Regions from separate parts of the Viridibacillus sp. KH_047 genome, predicted to be linked through region 3. Evidence: riboswitches for the same ligand, from Rfam matches in the RefSeq annotation. Region 3 holds a riboswitch; each other region holds the start of a gene.

Region 1 (5,583 bases), 330 kb from region 3:
TCATCAATTAAAAGAGGTAAGAAAATTGTAGCAATCAGCAATGTAAATAAAATAACACTAGATGCTAAAAATAAAATCAGCGAGCGTTCTGGAAACAAATTTCCGTTATCGACTAGTAAAGGAAGGGATAAGACCCCTGCCATTGTGACAGCACCGCGTACGCCTGTTAAGCTTGTCAGTAAACTCGTTTTCAGACTAGGTTTTTCTATTTCTTGAATTGCGTCTTTTTTATATTCATAGTAAGAAAAAGCGTATGACCAAATGAAACGAATACCTAAAATAACAAAGCCAATGGCAATGGAGTAACCGATGATTTTCCAGTTATTCATAGATGGATTCTCTAGTGTTTCTGTCATAGACAACGGAATATTCAATCCAAGTAACAAGAATACGACCCCGTTTAAGATAAACAGTACGATAGACCAAGTGTTTTCTGTTATTAGTTGTTCTTCTGCAATTAAAGTCTCCGTATGATCTTTTACAAGTGCATGTACAATACCACCTACAACAACTGCAATAACCCCGGATGCATGGAAAACATCTTCAGCAATTAAGTAAATAATAAAAGGTGTTAGTAGCTGTAATAGTGAATGGAAAACGACATCATGGATGCCCTTCTTCCGAAGGGTAAAGCGCACCTGTGTAATTACGACGGCTAAGATTAGACCAAGAATAGCTCCGGCTAAAAATGTATAAGTAAATTCAAAAAGAGCTTCCTTAATTGAAAAATACCCTGTGACAACAGCAGCCACGGCGAATTTGAAAGCAACTAAGCCAGAAGCATCATTAATAAGTGATTCACCATGAACAAGATTTAAAATCTTCTCGGGTATTTGGATACGCTTTGCAATACCGTTTACTGCTACTGGATCTGTTGGCGATAAGATAGCTGCAAGTGCAAATGCGGCAGCAAGTGGTATATCAGGAATTAGCCAATGAATAAAGTAACCACCGCCAAGTGTCGTGAGAAGAACTAATATAATGGCATTCCCAAGAATAGGCGCGCGCATTCTCCATAGTTCTTCTCTAGGGAAATTGCGTCCATCATTATACAAAAGTGGGGCAACAAAAAGTAATAAAAACCATTCGGATTCAAGCTGGAGCGTCATTTCATTAGCGAATATAGCTAGTAGAACGCCAAGTGCTATTTGGATTAGTGCTGTAGGTATAAATGGAATAAAATATCCAATTGCATTTGATAATAACAGGCAATTTAATAGTAAGAGGATTGTAATTAATAAATCCATAAAAAACTCCCTTCAAAAAAGTATCGATAGAAAAGTAAGTAGTTATTCATTACCCTTTGTCAGAAATAAATGTACGGTATAAAGAAGCTTTTAAGACTATATGAAAAGACCACGTTAAATTTGACAAAGTTGTAATCGTTCACAAATATTTACGTGAATATGTGATAGATATCATGACAGTTTCAAAAATGAAAGTTTATACTAGAACTACAAATGAACATTTTATTTAAGATAAAGTCCCTGTGAGGAGTGAATATATTGAAAACAGTTGTTGTAGTTGGTGGCGGTATAACAGGCCTTTCTACTGTGCATTATTTACAAAAGGAAAAAGAGAAAAAAGGATTAGATATAAATTTAGTATTGGTAGAAAAGAATGACTACTTAGGCGGTAAAATGCACTCTGTAGAAAATGACGGCTTTATTTTGGAGACGGGTGCGGATTCGATTGTTGCGCGTCATTCAAGTGTTATGCCTTTAGTAGAAGACTTAGGGTTACAAGATGACCTTGTATATAATGGTACAGGAATTTCGTATATTTACACAAATAATACATTGCACGCGATTCCAGCAGACAGCGTTTTTGGCATTCCTACAAGTATAGAGTCCCTTGAAAGTAGCACATTAGTTTCGGCAGAGGGAAAAAAAGAGGCGTTAAAAGATTTAGAATTGCCTAATGAACATTTTACAAAAGATAGCTCAATCGGTGCTTTCTTAGAGTATTTTTTAGGAAAAGAACTTGTTGGAAAGCAAATAGCGCCAGTATTATCAGGGGTATATTCAGGGAAATTAGATACGCTGACAATGGCTTCAACATTACCGTATTTACTCGATTATAAAGAGCAGTACGGAAGTATTATTAAAGGGTTTGGCGCACATAAAGAAGAATTTCAAAAAGCAGCAAATAAAAAATTCATATCCTTTAAAAATGGATTATCTTCTTTGTTTAATCGTTTTGAGGAGAAGTTAACAGACATTACAATACTAAAAGGCGTTTCAACAAATCATATCGAAAAAAGCGGAGCCAAATATAAACTGACGTTTCATAATCACGAAGCAATTGAAGCTGAGTTCATCGTGTTAACAACACCACATGATGTAACTAAAAAGCTATTAAAAGATCCAAATTTGGATGAGGAATTTAATGAATTTAGCAACGCCTCACTAATTACGATTTATTTAGGCTTTGACATTCCTGACAGTCAATTACCTGCAGACGGTACTGGTTTTATTGTGTCTGAAAACAGTGACGTCAAATGTAATGCTTGTACATGGACAAGCCGTAAGTGGAGCCATACTTCAAAAGATGGCAAATTGCTTGTGCGTTTATTTTATAAAAATTCAAACCCGGATTTTGAGAATATGAAGCATTTAAGTAAAGAAGAATTAACTAAAATTGCATTAGATGATATTGCAAAAAGCTTGAAGATAAAAGCAGAGCCTACTGTTATAGATGTGACAAAATGGAATGATTTAATGCCTGTTTATCATCTTGGTCATGCAAAAACAGTAGAAGCCCTATCAACTAAAATGGCTTCTTCATATGACAATATATTACTAGCAGGTTGTTCTTATTACGGTGTAGGTATTGGACCGTGTATTAAGAACGGGAAAGAAACAGCAGAATCGATTCTAGCAAAATTAACAAGGTAGATAGAAAAGAGCTAAAGAGATACCAATTTCTTTAGCTCTTTTTTTTAGGATAAATTTTAACAGTATGTCAAACTGCTTGAAAATGCTAAATGAATTGTTACTTTAAAATGAATGAGTAAAAAGAAGGGCGAAAAAAGGGAAGTTTGATTTTAGGCATCCTCTTGTTAGTAATTGGTTTAGTATTCATTTTCTATCAACCAATCATGGGGTATTTCATTTCGAATATGTCGAAGGCAACGATTGAGCAACAAGACATAGCATTAACGATTTAAAATATACTTATAATACAGAGTTTTGCTACAATTACAAAAATACTCTTGACGATATTCTTTTATAGGGTTATGATTCTTTTAATTATTCAAACAATTAAATAAATATTTCTTATCAAGAGAAGCTGAGGGACTGGCCCTTTGAAGCTTCAGCAACCAGCCATCTGGTCAGGTGCTAACTCCAGCGGATTTACAGATTGTCCGAAAAGATAAGAAGGAGCGAATAGCGTAATCGTCAAGCCTTCTTATCCATGAGAAGGCTTTTTCATGTAGAAAGGAAGGGATATTAATGGGATTACTTGAAAAATTGCATACACAAGTGTTAACAGCTGACGGTGCGATGGGCACTTTATTATATTCTTACGGAATTGACTATTGTTATGAGGAATTAAACATTACCAAGCCTGAAGTGATTGAAAATATACATCATCAATATATTAAAGCAGGCGCTGACATTATTCAGACTAATACGTATACAGCGAATGCCATTAAATTAGAACGTTATGGTTTAGAAAGCTCAGTAAAGGAGTTTAATGAATCGGCAATCGCCATTGCAAAACGTGCTGCAGCACCAGGCGGCCAATTTGTCTTAGGGACAATTGGTGGTATTCGCGGTATTCGTAAAAGTGAAGCGACACTAGATGAGATTATAGCTGCATTAGATGAGCAGGCGGGGTATCTATTAGCTGGTAATCCTGATGGTTTATTACTAGAGACGTACTATGATTTTGAGGAACTTTCATCTGTAGTGAAACATTTGAGAAAATTAACTGATGTACCAATCATCTCTCAAGTATCGATGCATGAACCAGGTATTTTACAAAATGGCTTATTGTTAAATGATGCACTGCACCAATTAGAAGCTTTGGGTGCAGATATTGTCGGAGTAAACTGTCGTTTAGGCCCCCATCATACAATCCAAGCGTTTGAAGATGTTGAATTACCATCCAAAGCATTCCTATCTGCATATCCAAATGCTAGTTTGCTAGATTTAGAAGATGGCAAAATTGTTTACGAATCAGAGGCTGATTATTTTGGTCGTGCTGGTGTTTTACTACGTGACCAAGGTGTTCGCTTAATTGGTGGATGTTGTGGTACGACACCGAAGCATATAGAAGCTGTGAAAAAACGTATTGCTGACCTACCCCCAATTGAATATAAAGTTGTAAAGAAGAAAAAAGCAATCGAGATTAAAGAAGCGACTCCTGATCATCATGAGCCACTTCACGAAAAGGCGAAAAGAGAACGTACAATAATTGTAGAGCTTGATACACCTCGCCATCTTGATACGACTGCCTTTATAGAAGGTGCACAAATACTCAACGCAACAGGTATTGATGCTGTCACTATGGCTGATAATTCATTGGCATCCCCTCGTATTAGTAACATGGCAATGGGCTCAATTTTGAAAACGCAAAATAGTATTCGTTCCTTGGCTCATATTACTTGTCGTGATCGCAATCTCATCGGCTTGCAATCGCATTTAATGGGTCTAGATGCATTAGGTATTAATGAAATTTTAGCGGTCACTGGAGACCCTACAAAAGTGGGGGATTTCCCAGGTGCAACTAGCGTTTACGATGTCTCAAGTTTAGAATTACTTCAATTAATCAAACAGTTGAATGAAGGAATATCATTCTCAGGTAAACCTTTACGTAAAAAGGCTAATTTCTCTATTGCAGCTGCATTTAATCCTAATGTACGAGTGCTTGATAGAGCCGTAAAAAGATTAGAAAAGAAAATTGAGTGTGGAGCAGATTATTTCATCACACAGCCTGTATATACGAAGGAAAAAATAATAGAGATATATGAAGCTACGAAACATTTAGAAACCCCTATCTTCATAGGAGTCATGCCACTAACTGGTATTCGAAATTCAGAGTTTTTACATCATGAAGTACCGGGGATTAAGCTCTCTGATGAAGTACTTGAAAGAATGCGCGCAACGGGTGATGATAAAAACCTTGCAACAGCAGAAGGTATAGCTATTGCTAAGGAATTAATTGATACTGCCGCAGAGTTATTCAACGGCATTTATATCATTACGCCATTTACACGTTACGACATGTCAGTAGAATTGATTCATTATATTCAAGAGCTAGACAAACAGAAAGTAGGAGATCACAACTATGTTAAAACAACCAATTAAAGAACGACTCCAACAACATATTCTTATACTAGACGGTGCAATGGGGACTATGCTCCAAAATGCTAATTTAACACCCGAAGATTTTGGTGGGGATGAATATGATGGCTGTAATGAATATTTGAATATTACACGACCTGACGTAATCGAAAATGTACACCGTGCTTATCTAGAGGCGGGTTCAGATATTATTAGTACGAATACATTTGGTGGGACTCCTGTTGTGTTAAATGAATATGCTCTGGGTGATCAAGCGCATGAAATTAACGTA
Region 2 (5,583 bases), 1.5 Mb from region 3:
TAAACTGAATTTAACCTCTATACAAGGTAACTATTTAACTGTTACAGGTAAAGGTGATAAGGAAAGAACTGTTTTCCTAAATGAAGCTTGTCAGAATGCTCTTTCACGCTATTTAAAGAAAGAGCGCTATGCTATCAAAGACGCAGATACGAACGAATCCCTGTTTCTATCACAGAAAGGAACACGCTTAACAAGGCAACGTGTTGCTAAAATAGTAAAAGAGATTAACGAGCAATCCGGATTAAATAAAACAAAGCTAACACCGCATAAATTACGACATACTTCTGCAACAATGATGTATAAAAGTGGGGCAGATATTCGTAGTTTACAGCAGATTTTAGGGCACTCTAGCGTATCTACAACGCAGATTTATACGCATGTAGAAGATAAAGAAATCCAACAAGTGATTGAAAACAATCCATTTAATCAATTAATTTAATAAGAACAATGTATTTTTCATACAAATCCGCACTCATATTGAGCTAGCGGATTTTTTAGTTTATATCTATTTACATAGTACTTTATTAATAATATAATTCCTTATTAATACATTACGAATAGGAGGTTTCATATGTTTTCTGTAGAGATTGATGAAAAATTGCAACTGAAGTTATTACAAGAGCATAATGCACAAGAGTTATTTACAGTTATGATGAGCTCAAAAGAGAGTTTAAGAGAATGGTTGCCATTCATAGATTCAACTGAAGTTGTAGGAGATACATTGCAATTTATTCGGTCATCTATAAAGCAATTTTGTGCTAATGATGGCTTCCAAACTGCCATCGTATATGAAGGTAACATAGTTGGAGTTATTGGTTTTCACCATATTAATTGGCCAAACAGGTCTACAAGTATCGGATATTGGTTATCGAAGGACTATGAAGGGTTAGGCATTATGACCAAATCAGTTCATAAGTTTATGGATTATGCCTTTCGTGATTTGAAGCTAAATCGTATAGAAATTCGTGCTGCTATTGAAAATAAGAGAAGTAGAGCGATTCCTGAGCGATTAGGAATGACTTTAGAAGGTTTTAGTCGTCAATCAGAGTGGCTATACGATCATTTTGTAGATCATGCTGTTTATAGCATTCTTCAAGAAGAATGGAAAATTAAGTAGTTGAGACCATCTATGATGGTCTTTTTTTATTAGTTTACATAATATTATTATGTAAACTAATCGAGAAATTCATGTAAAATTTAGGTAAATATCTAATAGTTACTATTACCTAAAGTTTTTGATTTTATATAATTTAAGCTTAAATGAAATAGTGAATTTTAAAATGTTTTTAATAGCAAATAAAAAATAGTAGCTCATTAAATTTCTGTTTCATTTATTCATTCCAGACAATCGAACTAATTGGATTTTTAGCTAATTTCATTTTATTATTTATATATTTGAATTATTTTACAGCTAAAAACCTATATATTGTAGAAAAAATATGTCACAACTACTATAAAAACTATATGAATGATATAAAAATTTGATAATAGGAATCTCTCCCTTTGCCTTGTATTGTTTCATAGCTTTTTCGATTTAGGACTTTTTACCTTTTGTTTTAATTTGAATAATAGCCTTATATTGGTTGTGATAAAATAGTAACAAGAGAGAAATTGCTCGAATAATGCCGGAACTGATTAGGGGTGAGGTTTTATGGACCAAAGTTATAGTCAAACGACGGGTCTTAGCCAACTTAATGATGCGTATTCAGTACAACAATTAATAGATATTCAGCATGCATTGGACCAATCTATTATAGTTGCTATAACAGATAATAGAGGTATCATTACATTTGTAAATAATCATTTTTGTACCATTTCAAAATACAGTAAAGATGAGTTAATGGGGCAAGATCACCGCTTGTTGAACTCTGGTCATCATCCTAAAGCTTTTTTTAAGAAATTATGGCGTACGATTGGTAGCGGGAAAATATGGCGTGGTGATATTTGTAATCGCGCAAAAGATGGTAGTTTATATTGGGTGCAAACAACGATCATACCTTTTTTGAATGATAAAGGAAGACCTTACCAATATGTGTCGATTCGGACAGATGTAACGGAACAAAAAAATATCAAAAAACTAAAATTCTTTGCTTATCATGACGAATTGACGGGCTTGTATAACCGTCGTATGTTGAATATATGTTTAGCAGATCTGTTCAAAAATGCACATAAAGAAGGTTTTTCATTGTCACTCTTAATGATGGATATTGACCGTTTTAAGAGCATTAATGATGGATTAGGTAATTTAACAGGTGATTTATTTCTAATTGAAGTAGCGACTCGCCTGAAAGGATTAGGTATAGATGAAAAGTCACTATTTCGTTATAGTGGTGATAAATTTGCCATCATTATGAAGAATAATGAACATGCCATTTGTAAGGCACATCAAATAATGGTCAATTTTGAAGATATTTTTTTGATTGAACAATATGAATTCTATTCTTCTATTAGTATCGGCATAAGCTCAAGTCTAGCAGATGCAAATACACCAGAGGACTTAATAAAATGTGCGAATGTCGCCTTGATTGAAGCTAAAAAGAATAGAGCTAGCAATTACATACAATATAAAAACACGATGAATAGTACTCATAATCAATTGCTGCTGCTAGAAACTAAACTCCGTCATGCTATTATTCAGGATGAAATTCAACTTTATTATCAACCGAAAATCGATTTAAAAACAAATCAATTAATCGGAATGGAAGCTTTAATTCGTTGGTATGATAAGGATTACGGTTTTATTTCTCCAGATAAGTTTATACCCTTTGCAGAAGAGTGCGGATTGATTAGTTCTATTGGTGAATGGACATTGAAAAGGGCTTGTAAACAAATGAAGAAGTGGCTTGATGAATATGGGTTTGATATTCGTATTTCAGTTAATATTTCGCCTATACATTTGAAAGAAAGAAATTTTGTGCACAATTTACGAGCAGTATTACAAGATACAGGTTTACCAGCTAAAAATTTAGAGTTGGAAATTACTGAAATGAGCTTAATGCATCAAACAGAGGAATTAATTGAAACGTTTAATCAAATAAAAGCACTGGGTGTAATCATCGCGATTGATGACTTTGGAACAGGTTATTCCTCTCTCAGCTATTTAAATCAGTTTCCAATTGATATATTGAAGATCGATCAATCGTTCATCCATGGTTTAAAAACAGGGCTTAGTAATGTCGCAATGGTGGCTGCTATTATCAAATTAGCGCATGCATTGAGTATGCAGGTGGTTGCCGAAGGGGTAGAGACGGAAGATGAATTGTATATCGTCCGTGAAAACCTATGTGACTTTGCACAAGGATATTACTTTAGTAAGCCATTACCGACAGATGAATTTTCCGAAAAATTACATGAATTGTATGTATCGAGAATTTAGGGAAGTGTCTTATATACTTAGAAAGCTATACAAAAAGGTCGCCATATACACTGAGGTGACCTTTTTTATATGATTTTTATTCATATAATTTATTTATGCTACTAATAGTAGACGAAGCTTAACAAGAATATTGTAAAGATTTTAACCGCCTATTGCGAGATTATTGTTATGAGGACCATTTAAGCCAGTTACAGCAAAACATACACTGAGAGGGGCCTAGAGACCCTTACAAAGCCTGTGGATAGCGTTTGGCAATCACATCTTACGCTGTTATTGTAGAATGAAAAGCTATCATAATAGATTATTACAATCATACATTATAAAGAATTTTCTAAATTTTATTGACAATAGATTTCTAAAGTTGTAAATTAAGAATCAACAAAATAACTTTTTTCTTATCCAGAGAGGTGGAGGGACTGGCCCTGTGAAATCTCAGCAACGGACGATGTACCGTGCTAATTCCAGAAGCGTATGCTTGAAGATAAGAAGAGTGCATGGACGTATCGCCAACCTCTTCTTATCAAGAAGAGGTTTTTTTGTTTAAAAAAATGATGAGGTGATGGATATGTCAACAGAATTAATCAATGCACTACAAACGTTAAAAGAAAAGAAATGGATCGATTTAACACATACTTTTGGAGCAGAAACACCACGTTTCAACGCATTTAAAGGGTTGGAAAAAACAACTCTATTTTCACATGATGATGGATTTTTTGCTCAGAATTTTTCGTTTGCTGGACAATATGGAACTCATTTAGATGCACCTATCCACTTTGTTCGTAATGCTCGTTATTTAGAAGAATTAGAGTTAAAAGAGCTTGCACTGCCGCTCGTTGTAATAGATCATTCTAAAGATGCAGCAGAGAATCATGATTTCACAATTTCAGTTGAAGATATTTTGAAATTCGAGGCCGATTACGGTGAAATTGAGGCAGGTACATTTGTTGCTCTTCGTACGGATTGGAGCAAACGCTGGCCTGATGTTGAAGCATTTAATAACTTTGATAAAGAGGGAGATCCACATGCACCAGGATGGTCGGTAGATGCACTAAAATTCTTGTTTGAAGAGCGTCATATTAAAGCAGTTGGGCATGAAACATTTGATACGGACTCTAGCATTTTATATCGTCAAAACAATGCATTACTAGGTGAACTATATGTATTGGAACAAGATACATATCAAGTAGAGTTGCTAACTAATTTAGACCAGCTACCCGCAAAAGGGGCGGTCATCTTTAACATCGTACCTAAACCTGAGAAGGCTTCTGGTTTCCCTGTGCGCTCATTTGCTATTCTACCTTAAATACTCATTGCAAATGAATAATAGAAACTGAGAGGTGAACTCTGTGGATATTAGAATTGATGATTTATCAGGATATGAAATTAAGGCATTATTGGAGGAGCATCTTCAAGGTATGGCACTAAATTCTCCACCTGAAAGTATACATGCGTTAAATATAGAGGAATTGAAAAAGCCAGAGATTACTTTCTGGAGTGCATGGGAAGAAGGTGCATTAGTTGGATGCGGAGCACTTAAAGAACTGGATGCACACCATGGTGAAATAAAATCAATGCGTACTTCATCATTATATTTAAGAAAAGGCGTTGCAAGAAGTATTCTTGAGCATGTTATTGAAGTGGCTAGGCACCGTGGTTATAATCGATTAAGTTTAGAAACAGGTGCAACGGAGGCTTTTGAACCCGCTAAGAGGCTGTATTTGAAAAATGGTTTTCAATATTGTAAGCCATTCTCTAATTACATTGACGATCCGAATAGTGCATTTATGACATTAGAGTTATAAGTATATTGATCATTATTTTATTTACAAAAATTTATAAAACAATAAGAGCAAGTTTTGAATAATCTTCATTCAAAACATGCTCTTTCTCTTTGTACTGCTGTATTTTGTTGGACAATACTTCTTACATGTTAAGTAAGCTTTGCAGAACAGCGAATAGCAGTAGCGATAGTTTTTATTTTTTGCTCTTTAGATATTAATGCTTGTTGAGCTTCTTCTAATGTTACGAGCTCGAACCTGATTTTAGCACCTGTTTGTAACTGTGCAAGACTAGCTAGATCAGCTGTGATGACTTGAACCATTTTCGGATAACCACCAGTTGTTTGGCGATCGGCCATTAAAATGATCGGTTTACCATTTGGTGGGATTTGAACTGTTCCAAACGTCACAGCCTCTGATAATAATTCG
Region 3 (5,583 bases):
CAAAGAAAGTTGCTAATCCTAACAGTTTTCCCGACCCTTTACCTAATTGTGCAATTCCCGGCGCAATAAATGCGACGATTAATAACGGTACGACGAAATTTAAGAAATTCCCGAATATACCATTGAAGGTTGCGAATATACGAACGCCATCTTTCGGCATGACAGTCCCTAGTAAAGCCGCCAATATAATCGCGACAATAATTCGTGGGAGTAAACCAAACTTTATTTTCATAAAATGTCCTCCTGATAAATACATATGTCTTTTCTAAAAGTATATGCACACTCTATCACACCCACTTATTAAAGTGAATAGTATATTAATAATCCGGAATATTAAGTATTTTCAGATTATTTTTATTGGATTGTGTTAATCTAGTAATTGTAAGGCTTACAATATTCACATAGCACAACCACCTAAATATTGTTATTTAATTTATCTTATAAATATATTAAAACACCCAAGCTAATTAAGCTTGGGTGTTTTAACTATTTCTTATTCAGATACAGGAACAATATCCCCGTTCCACTCTTTTAATATATAGTCTTGCATTTCTTTTGAATGAAGCACTTTAACTAATTTTTTAATCTTTTCGTTATTCTCATCTTCTTTACGAACAGCAATCACATTAATGTATTCTGATTCTTTATCTTCTAATGCAATTGCGTCTTTTCCTGGGCTTATACCTGCATCAATCGCGAAGTTAGAGTTGATTAATACTGCGTCACCTTCGTCGTTTTTATACATTTGTACAAGCATTTCAGGTGCAGTGTTTGCATCAAATTTTAAGTTTTTTGGGTTCTTAGTGATATCCTTAATTTCAGCTGCAGTTTTATCTACGCCCTCTTTTAGCGTGATAAGCCCTTTTGCTTCAAGTAGGGATAACATACGTCCATGGTCTGAAACTGAGTTACTTAGAAGAATTGTTGCGCCTTCTGGAAGATCTTCGAGTTTTTTATATTTTTTAGAATAGATACCGATCGGCTCGACGTGTACTCCACCAACATTAACAAAATCATATCCATTTTGCTTTTTTTGAAGTTCTAAGTAAGGAATATGTTGGAAGTAGTTTGCATCTAAATCGCCATTTTCAAGATCTTTGTTCGGTAAAACATAATCTTGATATCTTTCGATTTTCAGCTTGATACCTTCTTTTTCAAGTAAGGACTCTGCCTTTTCTAAAATTTCAGCATGCGGAGTATTAGCTGCACCAATTACTAATTTCTCTTCTGATTTCCCACAAGCTGCTAAGCTTAAGGCTAATACTCCTGTAAGGATTCCTGCTACAAATTTCTTCATGTTCTTAACGCTCCTTTTATACTGTTTAGTTTTATGTGATCGGTTATACCGTATAAGCCCAAATTATCTTTTATCAATCTTCGCTGTAATAAGGTCACCGACGAATTGAATAACAAATACCACTACTAAAATAAGGATTGTTGCAACAAAAGTTACATCACTTTGACTTCTTTGGAAACCGTCTAAAAACGCTAATGTCCCTAGTCCGCCTGCCCCAATAACACCTGCCATTGCTGTGTAACCAACAAGTGCGATAGCTGTTACAGTAATACCCGAAACTAATGCGGGTAATGATTCTGGAATTAACACTTTACCGATAATCGTAGAAGTTTTTGCACCCATTGAACGTGCCGCTTCGATGACACCTTTATCAATTTCTTTTAACGCAATTAAAACCATACGCGCATAGAATGGTGCTGCTCCAATAATTAATGCTGGTAATGCGGCATTGGGACCTCGAATTGAGCCTAATAATAGTTTCGTAAATGGTATTAATAGAATCACTAAAATAATGAATGGAATCGAACGGAAAATATTCACGATCGAACCTGTTAACCAACTTACTAATTTATTTGCCCATAATTGCTGAGGGCTTGTCAAAAACAACAAAATACCTAAAGCTAAACCAATGACAAATGTGAAAACTGTAGCAACGCTTGTCATATACAGTGTTTCTATCGTTGCTTCCCACATTCTGTCCCATTGTACATTCGGGAAGAGATCATTAAGCATTTTCGATCACCTCCGTTTTTACTCCATGTTCATTCATATATGTGACTGCTTTTTGTACATTATCATTATTACCATCTAGCTGTATAATGAGCGTTCCATATGGTCCACTTTTCGTTTGCGAAATATTACCATGGACAATATTCACGTCTAAATTAAGTTCACGGCTTAAATGTGAAATAACTGGCTGGCCAGTTGAAGAGCCTACAAACGTTAATTTTACAAGTGTTCCTGATGGGTAGTTTTCAATAATTTGTTCAATTGATTCTTTACGTTCATTCGTATCTGTAATTTGAGAAACAAATCGTTTTGTAACATCTGCTTGTGGTGATTGGAATACTTCTAGGACATCACCATTTTCAACAACTTGTCCAGCTTCCATTACCGCCACACGATGACAAATTTTACGAATGACATGCATCTCATGTGTGATAAGTACAATCGTTAAGCCTAATTTTTCATTGATATCGACTAGTAAATCTAAAATTGAATCCGTTGTTTCAGGATCAAGTGCTGAAGTAGCTTCATCACAAAGCAGTACTTCTGGGTTATTTGCCAGTGCTCTAGCGATACCTACACGTTGCTTTTGACCACCTGATAATTGAGAAGGATATGCCTTTTCTCTGCCTTTTAAACCAACTAATTCAATAAGATCTAATACCTTTTTCTGACGTTCTGCCTTAGATAAACCTGCAATTTCTAATGGAAATGCTATATTTTCTTCAACAGTACGTGACCAAAGTAAATTGAAATGTTGGAAGATCATACTGATTTTTTGACGCGCATTACGTAACGCACTTCCTTTAATCGATGATACTTCCTGACCATTCACAACAACTTTACCGGTTGTCGGTTGCTCCAAACCATTTAATAAACGAATGAGCGTACTCTTACCCGCTCCGCTGTATCCAATAATGCCGAATATTTCTCCGTCTTCAACAGATAAATTCACATTTTTGACAGCGGTTAACTCTCCGTTAGCAGTTTTATATTTTTTCATTACATTTTCTAACTGAATCACTGTCATACCACCTTTATTTTAAAACTAAAAAGTATGCACTTTCTACTGGCATCTCTTAGAAACTAAAAAAACCCTTCTGCAGATTAACAGAAGGGTTCAACGCAAAGCTATATACGTAAAACCGTTCTCTCATCTTCCAAAGTAAATACTTTGTGTGATTTGGCACCGTGCCATATAAATATGACGGTTGCCGGGCTTCATTGGGCACTTCCCTCCACCTCTCTAAATAAGAGTAACGACTATATTTAATTAGTTATGTTTGCTACTTTATCACGCTATTGCTTCAACGTCAATCGTTTTGACGTAATTTTTCAAACAAAAAAGGTACTGATTGAAAGGCATAGATTTTATCATGAATTTTCCCATTCTTCGAAATAATCAAACATGGGACACTTTCTACTTCATAATCAAACGCTACATCTTGTATATAATTCAAGTTCGCTTTACCAATAGGAATATCGCTAACGACATGCTCTACTACTTCCATCATTTTCGACGCAACTGCACACGTCCCACACAATGGTGTATACAAATAAAAAGCCGAAAGCGAGGATGTTTTCATCGTTTCTTCCCATTGTTCACGTGACCATTCTTCCATCTTCTTCATTCCTATACTATTAAATATTCTTTATGAACTACAAAATTTGCCGCCAATAATATTCTAGCTAAATGTCTTCTTGGAGTAGCTTCTACTTGTTTATAAGTAGCGGAGGTGTGTAGATGACGAGCATTTGGGAACTCTCTTTTAAAAAGAGCTCGGAGCTTATCACCCGATGAGTCAGCATCAAAAAATGCATACATTTCACAGTCATCATATGGTGCCAAGATCTCTTCTAATCGGCTTGCACTAACTGTTCCATTCGTACATATTATCGGAATGTTCTCTGCTAATATTGGCGCAATTCGCAACTTATCTTGGCGCCCTTCCACAATAATCAGCTTGTTAAAAGTCATATATACCCTCCTAACAAATACTTTTTGCCGTTTACCCAGTTTAAAAAAACGCCGAGCAAATGCACGGCGTTTTTAGATCTTATTCTTCGATAATTGCTTCGTATTGTTCTGCAGTTAATAATGCATCAACTTGAGCGTTATCTGCTGGTTCAACTACAACCATCCATGCTTTTTCGTATGGTGATTCGTTAACGAACTCAGGGCTTTCTTCTAGCTCTTCGTTAATTTCTACAACTTTACCAGAAATCGGTGCGTAAAGTTCAGATACAGTTTTTACAGATTCAACACTGCCGAATGGCTCGTCTGCTACTAATTCGTCGCCAACTTGTGGAAGTTCAACGAAAACGATATCGCCTAGTTCAGATTGTGCGAAATGTGTAATACCGATACGTACTTTTCCGTCTTCAGTTTTTACCCATTCATGTTCTTCAGAATAGCGTAAGTCTTTTGGTGTGCTCATGAATACCCCTCCAAATATGTAATTAATTTCACTTTAAGTTTGACATATTTCTATTGTAAAAACAAGCATATGTCTGTGTTATTTCCATGTTTGCTCAAAGTCTGATTCTTTAAATCCTAACGTCACTTTTTTTCCGTCTGTAACGATTGGGCGCTTGATTAACATACCATCTGAAGCAAGCAATTCTAATTGCTCATCTTCCGACATATCAGCCAGACGATCTTTCAATTGCAACTCTCTATACTTCATTCCTGAAGTATTAAAAAATTTCTTCAATGGCAAACCACTAGCATCTACATACTGTTTTAATTCCTCTTTAGAAGGTGTTTCTTCAACGATATGCTTATCTGTATAGTTTACCCCATTTTCGTCTAACCACGCTTTTGCTTTACGACAAGTTGTACATTTTGGATATTGAATGAATAAAATAGACATATACATGCTCCTTTTTCCAAACTATTTAATTCTATTGTAGTGGGAGTAAAGTCTACAAGCAAGAAATCCGAACACAAAAGTTGTGTTCGGATTCTCAACTAGCTTATTTTAGACAACAAATTTTTCTGCAGCAATCAGTTTAACTGATGCTTCACGTTTCTTCGCAATGACATTGTAAGGATTGTTACGAGTAAGTTTGCGAAGTGCAGATAACATCATACGAGCATTGTCTCCGTCAACTGCTGTAATGATTGTTTCTTTTGCTTCTTTTTCGATTTCTTCAAATGCTTCTTGGCAGAAGATTTGAGTATATAGTAATTTTTGGCTTGCTTTATCTAACCCATCACGAGCAATAGCTTTTTCTGTACGTAACACAGTAGATTCCATTGCAAATAATTGGTTAGCTATATTCGCAATGTTCACTAGTAATTCTTGCTCGACATCTAATTTCGGACCATATTTTTGTGCTGCAAGACCAGCTGCTAATAGAGCGATTTTTTTCGCATTTTTCACAAGATACTTTTCTTGCGCTAATGGCTCATCACTAATTTCTTCAGGCATTAGCATTAATAGCTCTTGTTGTAGGCTCTGCGCTTGTTGCAATAAAGGTAACTCACCTTTCATTGCTTTTTTCATAAATGTGCCCGGTATGATGAAGCGATTAATTTCGTTAGTTCCTTCGAAAAT
Region 4 (5,583 bases), 1.1 Mb from region 3:
AGTAGCTAAAATTTTATTAACCTTCTTAACACGACCGCCAAATGTAATCACTAAAATACCACCAAGTAGCATCGCAACACCAATCCATGCCGTTACACTTAGGTATTCACCTACTAGAAATACACCGAGTATAGCAGCCGTTAATGGTTCTCCTAGTGATAGTGTCACTGCTGAAGACGATGATATTTTTTGCAAGCCCGTTAAAAATAACAAATACGCGATACTCGTACCGAATACGCCCATGAATGCTAATGGTAACCAGTTTGCACTTTGCCCGACCCATTCAATTCCATACACTAATGAGATTGGACACAATAATAACGCACTGATCGAGAATGTCATCGCCACCGCTGGCAATGCTTCTTCTTTTTCCATTAATGCTTTGCTCACATGTGTATAGATTGCAAAAGCTGTTCCTGCACATAGAGCCATGGCAATACCAACCGGATTGACAGTTGCCTCTCCTTTATTTACAAACAATAATACACAACCAACTATCGCAAGTAATGTGGCTATTCCCCATGTGCGTGTCGGTTTATTTTTGAAATAAAGCCAATCAATTAAACCTGCAAATACTGGAGAACTCCCAATCGCTACGACTGTTCCAATTGCTACGCCTGTCAAACGTACCGATGAAAAAAATAGTGGTTGGAACAGGGCCATCGATAGTGCCGCAAAAAATGTATACTTCCAAGCCCAATGGCGAAATTTTATCTTTCTCATTAAAATAGCTATGAACAATAAAGTGCCGCCTCCAACTGTTGATCGCATCATGGCAACAGTAAGAGGATTAATACCATCTGTTAAAAATGTCTGCGTAGTACCAACTGTTCCCCATAAAACGGCTGCCAATAACACAAAGGCATACGGTAATATACTCACTTAACAGCTCACTCCTTATGTATCTTTTCATAAATATACCATAAATTCTGAAAGTTGAGGCAAACAGTTTCATCTATTATAATGAAGGCAAAAGGAGGCATTGAATTATGTACAAAACCGTCGCAGATACAGCGAAAGATATCTCAATGCCAGAGCAACAAGTGATGCGTTACATCCTAGAAGGTCGCATTCATGCCGTTCACGATGGCGAACAATTTTTAATCAGCAGTGACCAATTTGAGCGTTACCATGAACAACTTGAACGTATCAAAGAAGAAATTGAAATTTGGAAGAACACGCCCATTCCAGAAGATATTGATATTAAAGATGAAGACTAAAAGACAGCCAAGAGCTGTCTTTTTGATTTGGATTATATAGATAGAAAATTAAAACACCAATGGCATTTTACAATAGCCACTGGTGTTTACGATATGTAGAAGCTAGCAACTGATTGCCACTCTAACATTTAATTAGATTGTAACAGGTGCTGTTTGTTTAGCTAGCATATCTGCATAATCTTCAACCATTACACTTGCAGTTGGGAACATTCCTGCTCCAGGTCCTACAAGAGTTAGTGTCCCAATGTAGTTTGTATCAAGAGCAACAGCATTATTAACGCCCTCGATTGAGTAAAGTGGATGTTCTGGACCAACTAGTTCAGGTCCTACTTTAGCAATTAACTCTCCGTCTTCACCTAACTGTACATCTGCTACATGACGGTAACGTAAACCTTTCGCAGAAGCTTCTTCTACTTGCTCAGAAGTGATTTCAGTAATCCCAATTACATCAACATCTTCCCATCTTGGTTGTTTACCAAATGCTAATGCACTAAGAATCATAAGTTTTCGGAATGCATCTTGACCCGAAATATCGTTATACGGATCCGCTTCAGCATAACCAAGGTTTTGTGCATCTTTTAATACATCATCGAATGCTAAACCTTCACTACGCATTTGAGTAAGGATGTAGTTTGATGTACCATTCAAGATTCCTTGAATATGGTGTACATTATTTACACGTAAGATATTTTGCATTGTTTTAATGACAGGAACGCCACCAGCAGTTGTTGCTTCGTATCCCACTTGTACGCCATATTGCTTCGCTTTTTCTTGTAAAACTAAACCATGTTTAGAGAACATTACTTTGTTAGCTGTAATTACGTTACAACCATTTTCGATTGCTCGTGCTGAATATTTAAATGCGGGTTCTTCCCCAACTATTGCTTCAAATACAACTTGTAAATCTGGAATAGCTAAAATTTCTTCAAAGTTATCTGTTATTAACTCTTGAGGTGCATTTGAACGTGGTTTAGTCACATCACGCACTAAAATTTTAGCAATTTCAATATCTACTCCTAATGTTTCCTTAAACTGTTCACGCTTTTCATTAATGATATGATAAATGCCTTGCCCTACAGTACCAAATCCTAGAATTGCTACCTTTACTGCTGCCATATGATCGCCTCCAAAAATAATATTGCAATCTCACACTCAATCTCCAAATTGTTTTCAAACTCTATCTAGCATAGATGACATCAAAGTCAGATTTTAAAACTCATTTTGTAGTTCCGATTCTGTCTATGTTTCAGCACAATACCAAATGATATTGACTTCCACTTAATTCAGAGAAATAGACATATCGCTAATTACTAATTATGTTGCTGTACAACTGTATTGAACCCCTTTACAGCGTATCTCTCCCGTAATCCCCTTACGAATAGTTTTTCAAATAGCGTTTAGCAATTTTATCAATTACTAATATAATGTGCTTCAATTTTTTTACTTATTGATGATTTTAGACTATAAATGAACAGATTACAAGAAAAATCTTTCCGGAGAGGACAATTGTTTTTTCTAGAAGGTCACAAAAACCGATACTAACAATACTTTAACTGTATTTTAAATTTTGCGACATAACGTTTATAGTTTAAAAATAACGATTTAAAAAGAAAAAAGGACGACATAATGTCCCTCGTCATCCCTTGTCTTGATCTTTTCTCAATATATAAATACTTATTTTGCTACGACTGCTTCAGCTACTTTTGCAAAAGCATTATCTAGTGCTTCAATAATATCCTCAATTGCTTCTAAACCAATTGATAAACGTACAAGTTCTTCAGATACACCCGCTTGAACTAATTCTTCTGCACTTAATTGTTGGTGTGTTGTAGATGCAGGATGGATAATTAACGAACGTGCATCACCTACATTTGCTACATGCGAGAATAACTCAATGTTATCAATTAACTGGCGACCAGCTTCACGACCACCTTTAATTCCGAATGTTAAAACTGATCCGAAACCATTTTTTAAATACTTTTTCGCATTTTCGTGAGTTGCACTTTCTTCAAAGCCATTGAAGCTAACCCACTCAACATTTTCATGACTACGTAAGTATTCAGCTACTTTTTGTGCATTCTCATTATGTCGTGGTACACGTAAATGCAATGTTTCGAGACCTTGAATTAATTGAAATGCATTGTCGGGACTTAATGTTGGACCAAAATCACGTAGTAATTGGACACGCAAACGAGTTGCGAATGCAGCACTAGCAGCATCAACACCGTAACGAATACCATGGTAAGAAGCATCTGGTTCTGTATAGTCAGGGAACTTCCCTTGTGTCCAATCAAATTTACCAGCATCGACAGCGACACCACCGATTACTGTACCGTGTCCACCAATCCATTTTGTTGCAGAGTGCACTACAATATCAGCACCGAACTCTATTGGATTTGAACCATATGGTGATGGAAATGTATTATCAACAATTAATGGAATCTCATTTTCATGTGCGATATTTGCCAAAGCTTCAATATCCACTACAGTTAAACTCGGATTACCAATTGTTTCCACATAAATCGCTTTTGTATTTTCTTGAATCGCTGTACGGAAATTTTCTGGATCTCTTTCATCTACAAATGAAGCTGTAATGCCATAGCGTGGTAAAGTATTGGCTAACAAATTATATGTACCGCCATATAAACTACCTGAAGCAACGACATGATCGCCTGCACGCGCAATATTTAAAATTGAAAATGAAATAGCAGCCATTCCTGAAGATAATGCTACCGCCGCTGTTCCACCTTCTAATAGAGCAACTCGTTTTTCGAATACATCGACTGTTGGGTTCATAATGCGAGAATAAATATTACCGGGTTCTTCAAGTGCAAATAGTTTTTGAGCATGCTCCGTACTATTAAAAGCGTAAGCAGTTGTACGATAAATTGGTACAGCACGTGCACCTGTTGTTGGATCTGCCACTTGGCCACCGTGTAATAATAAAGTTTCTGGACGTAAATTTGTCATCATTCATTCCCCCTAAATGTTTTTTGAGATGGCAAATCGGAGGTGTGAGGAGGATTTTATGGAAAAATAAAAACCCCCTTCGCTAAGAAGAGGGTTGCATGAGCAATTTTTCCTCCCCTTATCTGTCAGATCCGATTAAAAATCTGTAGGAATTAGCACCATTGTGAGTTCGTCGCTCACCGGTTGCTGGGCATCGCAGGGCCTATCCCTCCGCCGCTCTTGATAAGAGTATTTGATTCAGTTCCATCTTGTTGACAAGTATAGAAGATATATCGAACTAATGTCAATACTTTTATTTGTTTTTTCTGAACATTAAATTAAATAGATGCACTTTTAAGAACGATGAATTTAATTTAAGTAGACTTTAAAATATGTTAGCCTAAAGATAGAACATAAATATATATTATTTGGCAAAGGGGTTTCGGATAATGGCAAGAGAATTACTACGTAGTCACGCTTCTGTGCGTAAATATACAGGCGAACTTATTACTAAAGAAGTTGTTATTGATTTAATTGAAACAGCACAAATGGCAGCGAGCTCGCATTTCGTACAAGCTTATAGCGTCATTTGGGTTACAGATGAAAATAAGAAGAAAAAACTTGGAGAACTTTCGAATAATGAATTCCAATTCGGAACAGCGGGTGCTTCGTTTTTATTTTGTGTAGATTTTAAACGACTGCAAGTTGCGGGACAGAAGAATGGTGTAGAAATTATTGCTGATTCTGCGGAGAACGTACTTGTGGGTGTAGCAGATGTTGCACTTTTCGCTCAAAACTTCGTTATTGCTGCTGAAGATCAAGGTTACGGTATTTGTTATATTGGTGGAGCACGTAATAATCCAAAAGAAATTAATGAATTATTTGGACTTCCTGAATATGTATTCCCATTGTTTGCTATGACGATTGGTGTACCTACGAAACGTAATGAAACAAAACCTCGTTTACCAGTTCAAGCTGTACTACATGAAAACACTTATGATGTAGAACAATATGACACATTGTTAGATGAGTATGATGCAACAATGGAAGCCTACTATGCAAGCCGTGGGTCGAATCGTAAAATGGCCAACTGGACAAAACAAATGGCGGATTTCTTAATAGAACAACGTCGACCACATATCAAAGAATTTTTGGCTCAAAAAGGCTTCACTTGGAAGTAATAAAGCAAGCTCTGAAATTAGGGATACTTAGTTTTAGAGCTTTTTTCTATGAGTTCAACCTATTATAAGTTGTTTTACTACGCCTCATCTCTTTCACTTCGTTAGATCACTATTCATAACCCCATAAAAAAACCTGCCACTATTTAGTGACAGGCTGGTTTTTTATTCTTTTACTAAACCTTCAATTACTAGCTCTTTTACAGGTAGGAAGACTTCGCCTGAGTTGATATATT

The links. Region 3 has a riboswitch for S-adenosylmethionine ahead of AC3IS5_RS03750 (methionine ABC transporter ATP-binding protein). Riboswitches for the same ligand answer to the same signal wherever they lie in the genome.
Region 1: linked by a shared signal. The riboswitch ahead of AC3IS5_RS02165 (bifunctional homocysteine S-methyltransferase/methylenetetrahydrofolate reductase) and the one ahead of AC3IS5_RS03750 (methionine ABC transporter ATP-binding protein) in region 3 are both predicted to bind S-adenosylmethionine.
Region 2: linked by a shared signal. The riboswitch ahead of AC3IS5_RS11090 (cyclase family protein) and the one ahead of AC3IS5_RS03750 (methionine ABC transporter ATP-binding protein) in region 3 are both predicted to bind S-adenosylmethionine.
Region 4: linked by a shared signal. The riboswitch ahead of AC3IS5_RS18935 (O-acetylhomoserine aminocarboxypropyltransferase/cysteine synthase family protein) and the one ahead of AC3IS5_RS03750 (methionine ABC transporter ATP-binding protein) in region 3 are both predicted to bind S-adenosylmethionine.

Annotation. Positions count from the first base shown of each region.
Region 1 is NZ_CM174479.1:410,119-415,701, forward strand. It holds gene AC3IS5_RS02150 (Na+/H+ antiporter) at 1-1,247, opposite strand, end outside; gene AC3IS5_RS02155 (protoporphyrinogen oxidase) at 1,506-2,897, shown strand; gene AC3IS5_RS02160 (hypothetical protein) at 3,041-3,169, shown strand; SAM riboswitch class I at 3,276-3,382, shown strand; gene AC3IS5_RS02165 (bifunctional homocysteine S-methyltransferase/methylenetetrahydrofolate reductase) at 3,456-5,315, shown strand; gene metH (methionine synthase) at 5,296-5,583, shown strand, end outside.
Region 2 is NZ_CM174479.1:2,217,193-2,222,775, reverse strand. It holds gene AC3IS5_RS11105 (tyrosine recombinase XerC) at 1-439, shown strand, start outside; gene AC3IS5_RS11100 (GNAT family N-acetyltransferase) at 572-1,117, shown strand; gene AC3IS5_RS11095 (putative bifunctional diguanylate cyclase/phosphodiesterase) at 1,652-3,376, shown strand; SAM riboswitch class I at 3,769-3,864, shown strand; gene AC3IS5_RS11090 (cyclase family protein) at 3,942-4,679, shown strand; gene AC3IS5_RS11085 (GNAT family N-acetyltransferase) at 4,723-5,178, shown strand; gene AC3IS5_RS11080 (5-oxoprolinase subunit C family protein) at 5,307-5,583, opposite strand, start outside.
Region 3 is NZ_CM174479.1:743,546-749,128, reverse strand. It holds gene AC3IS5_RS03765 (dicarboxylate/amino acid:cation symporter) at 1-232, opposite strand, end outside; gene AC3IS5_RS03760 (MetQ/NlpA family ABC transporter substrate-binding protein) at 494-1,297, opposite strand; gene AC3IS5_RS03755 (methionine ABC transporter permease) at 1,361-2,029, opposite strand; gene AC3IS5_RS03750 (methionine ABC transporter ATP-binding protein) at 2,022-3,047, opposite strand; SAM riboswitch class I at 3,174-3,280, opposite strand; gene AC3IS5_RS03745 (thioredoxin family protein) at 3,337-3,645, opposite strand; gene AC3IS5_RS03740 (toprim domain-containing protein) at 3,657-4,001, opposite strand; gene gcvH (glycine cleavage system protein GcvH) at 4,081-4,461, opposite strand; gene AC3IS5_RS03730 (arsenate reductase family protein) at 4,540-4,896, opposite strand; gene AC3IS5_RS03725 (acyl-CoA dehydrogenase FadE) at 5,005-5,583, opposite strand, start outside.
Region 4 is NZ_CM174479.1:3,871,037-3,876,619, forward strand. It holds gene AC3IS5_RS18920 (EamA family transporter) at 1-876, opposite strand, end outside; gene AC3IS5_RS18925 (hypothetical protein) at 990-1,220, shown strand; gene AC3IS5_RS18930 (homoserine dehydrogenase) at 1,353-2,336, opposite strand; gene AC3IS5_RS18935 (O-acetylhomoserine aminocarboxypropyltransferase/cysteine synthase family protein) at 2,895-4,190, opposite strand; SAM riboswitch class I at 4,306-4,419, opposite strand; gene AC3IS5_RS18940 (NADPH-dependent oxidoreductase) at 4,619-5,350, shown strand; gene AC3IS5_RS18945 (hypothetical protein) at 5,513-5,583, opposite strand, start outside.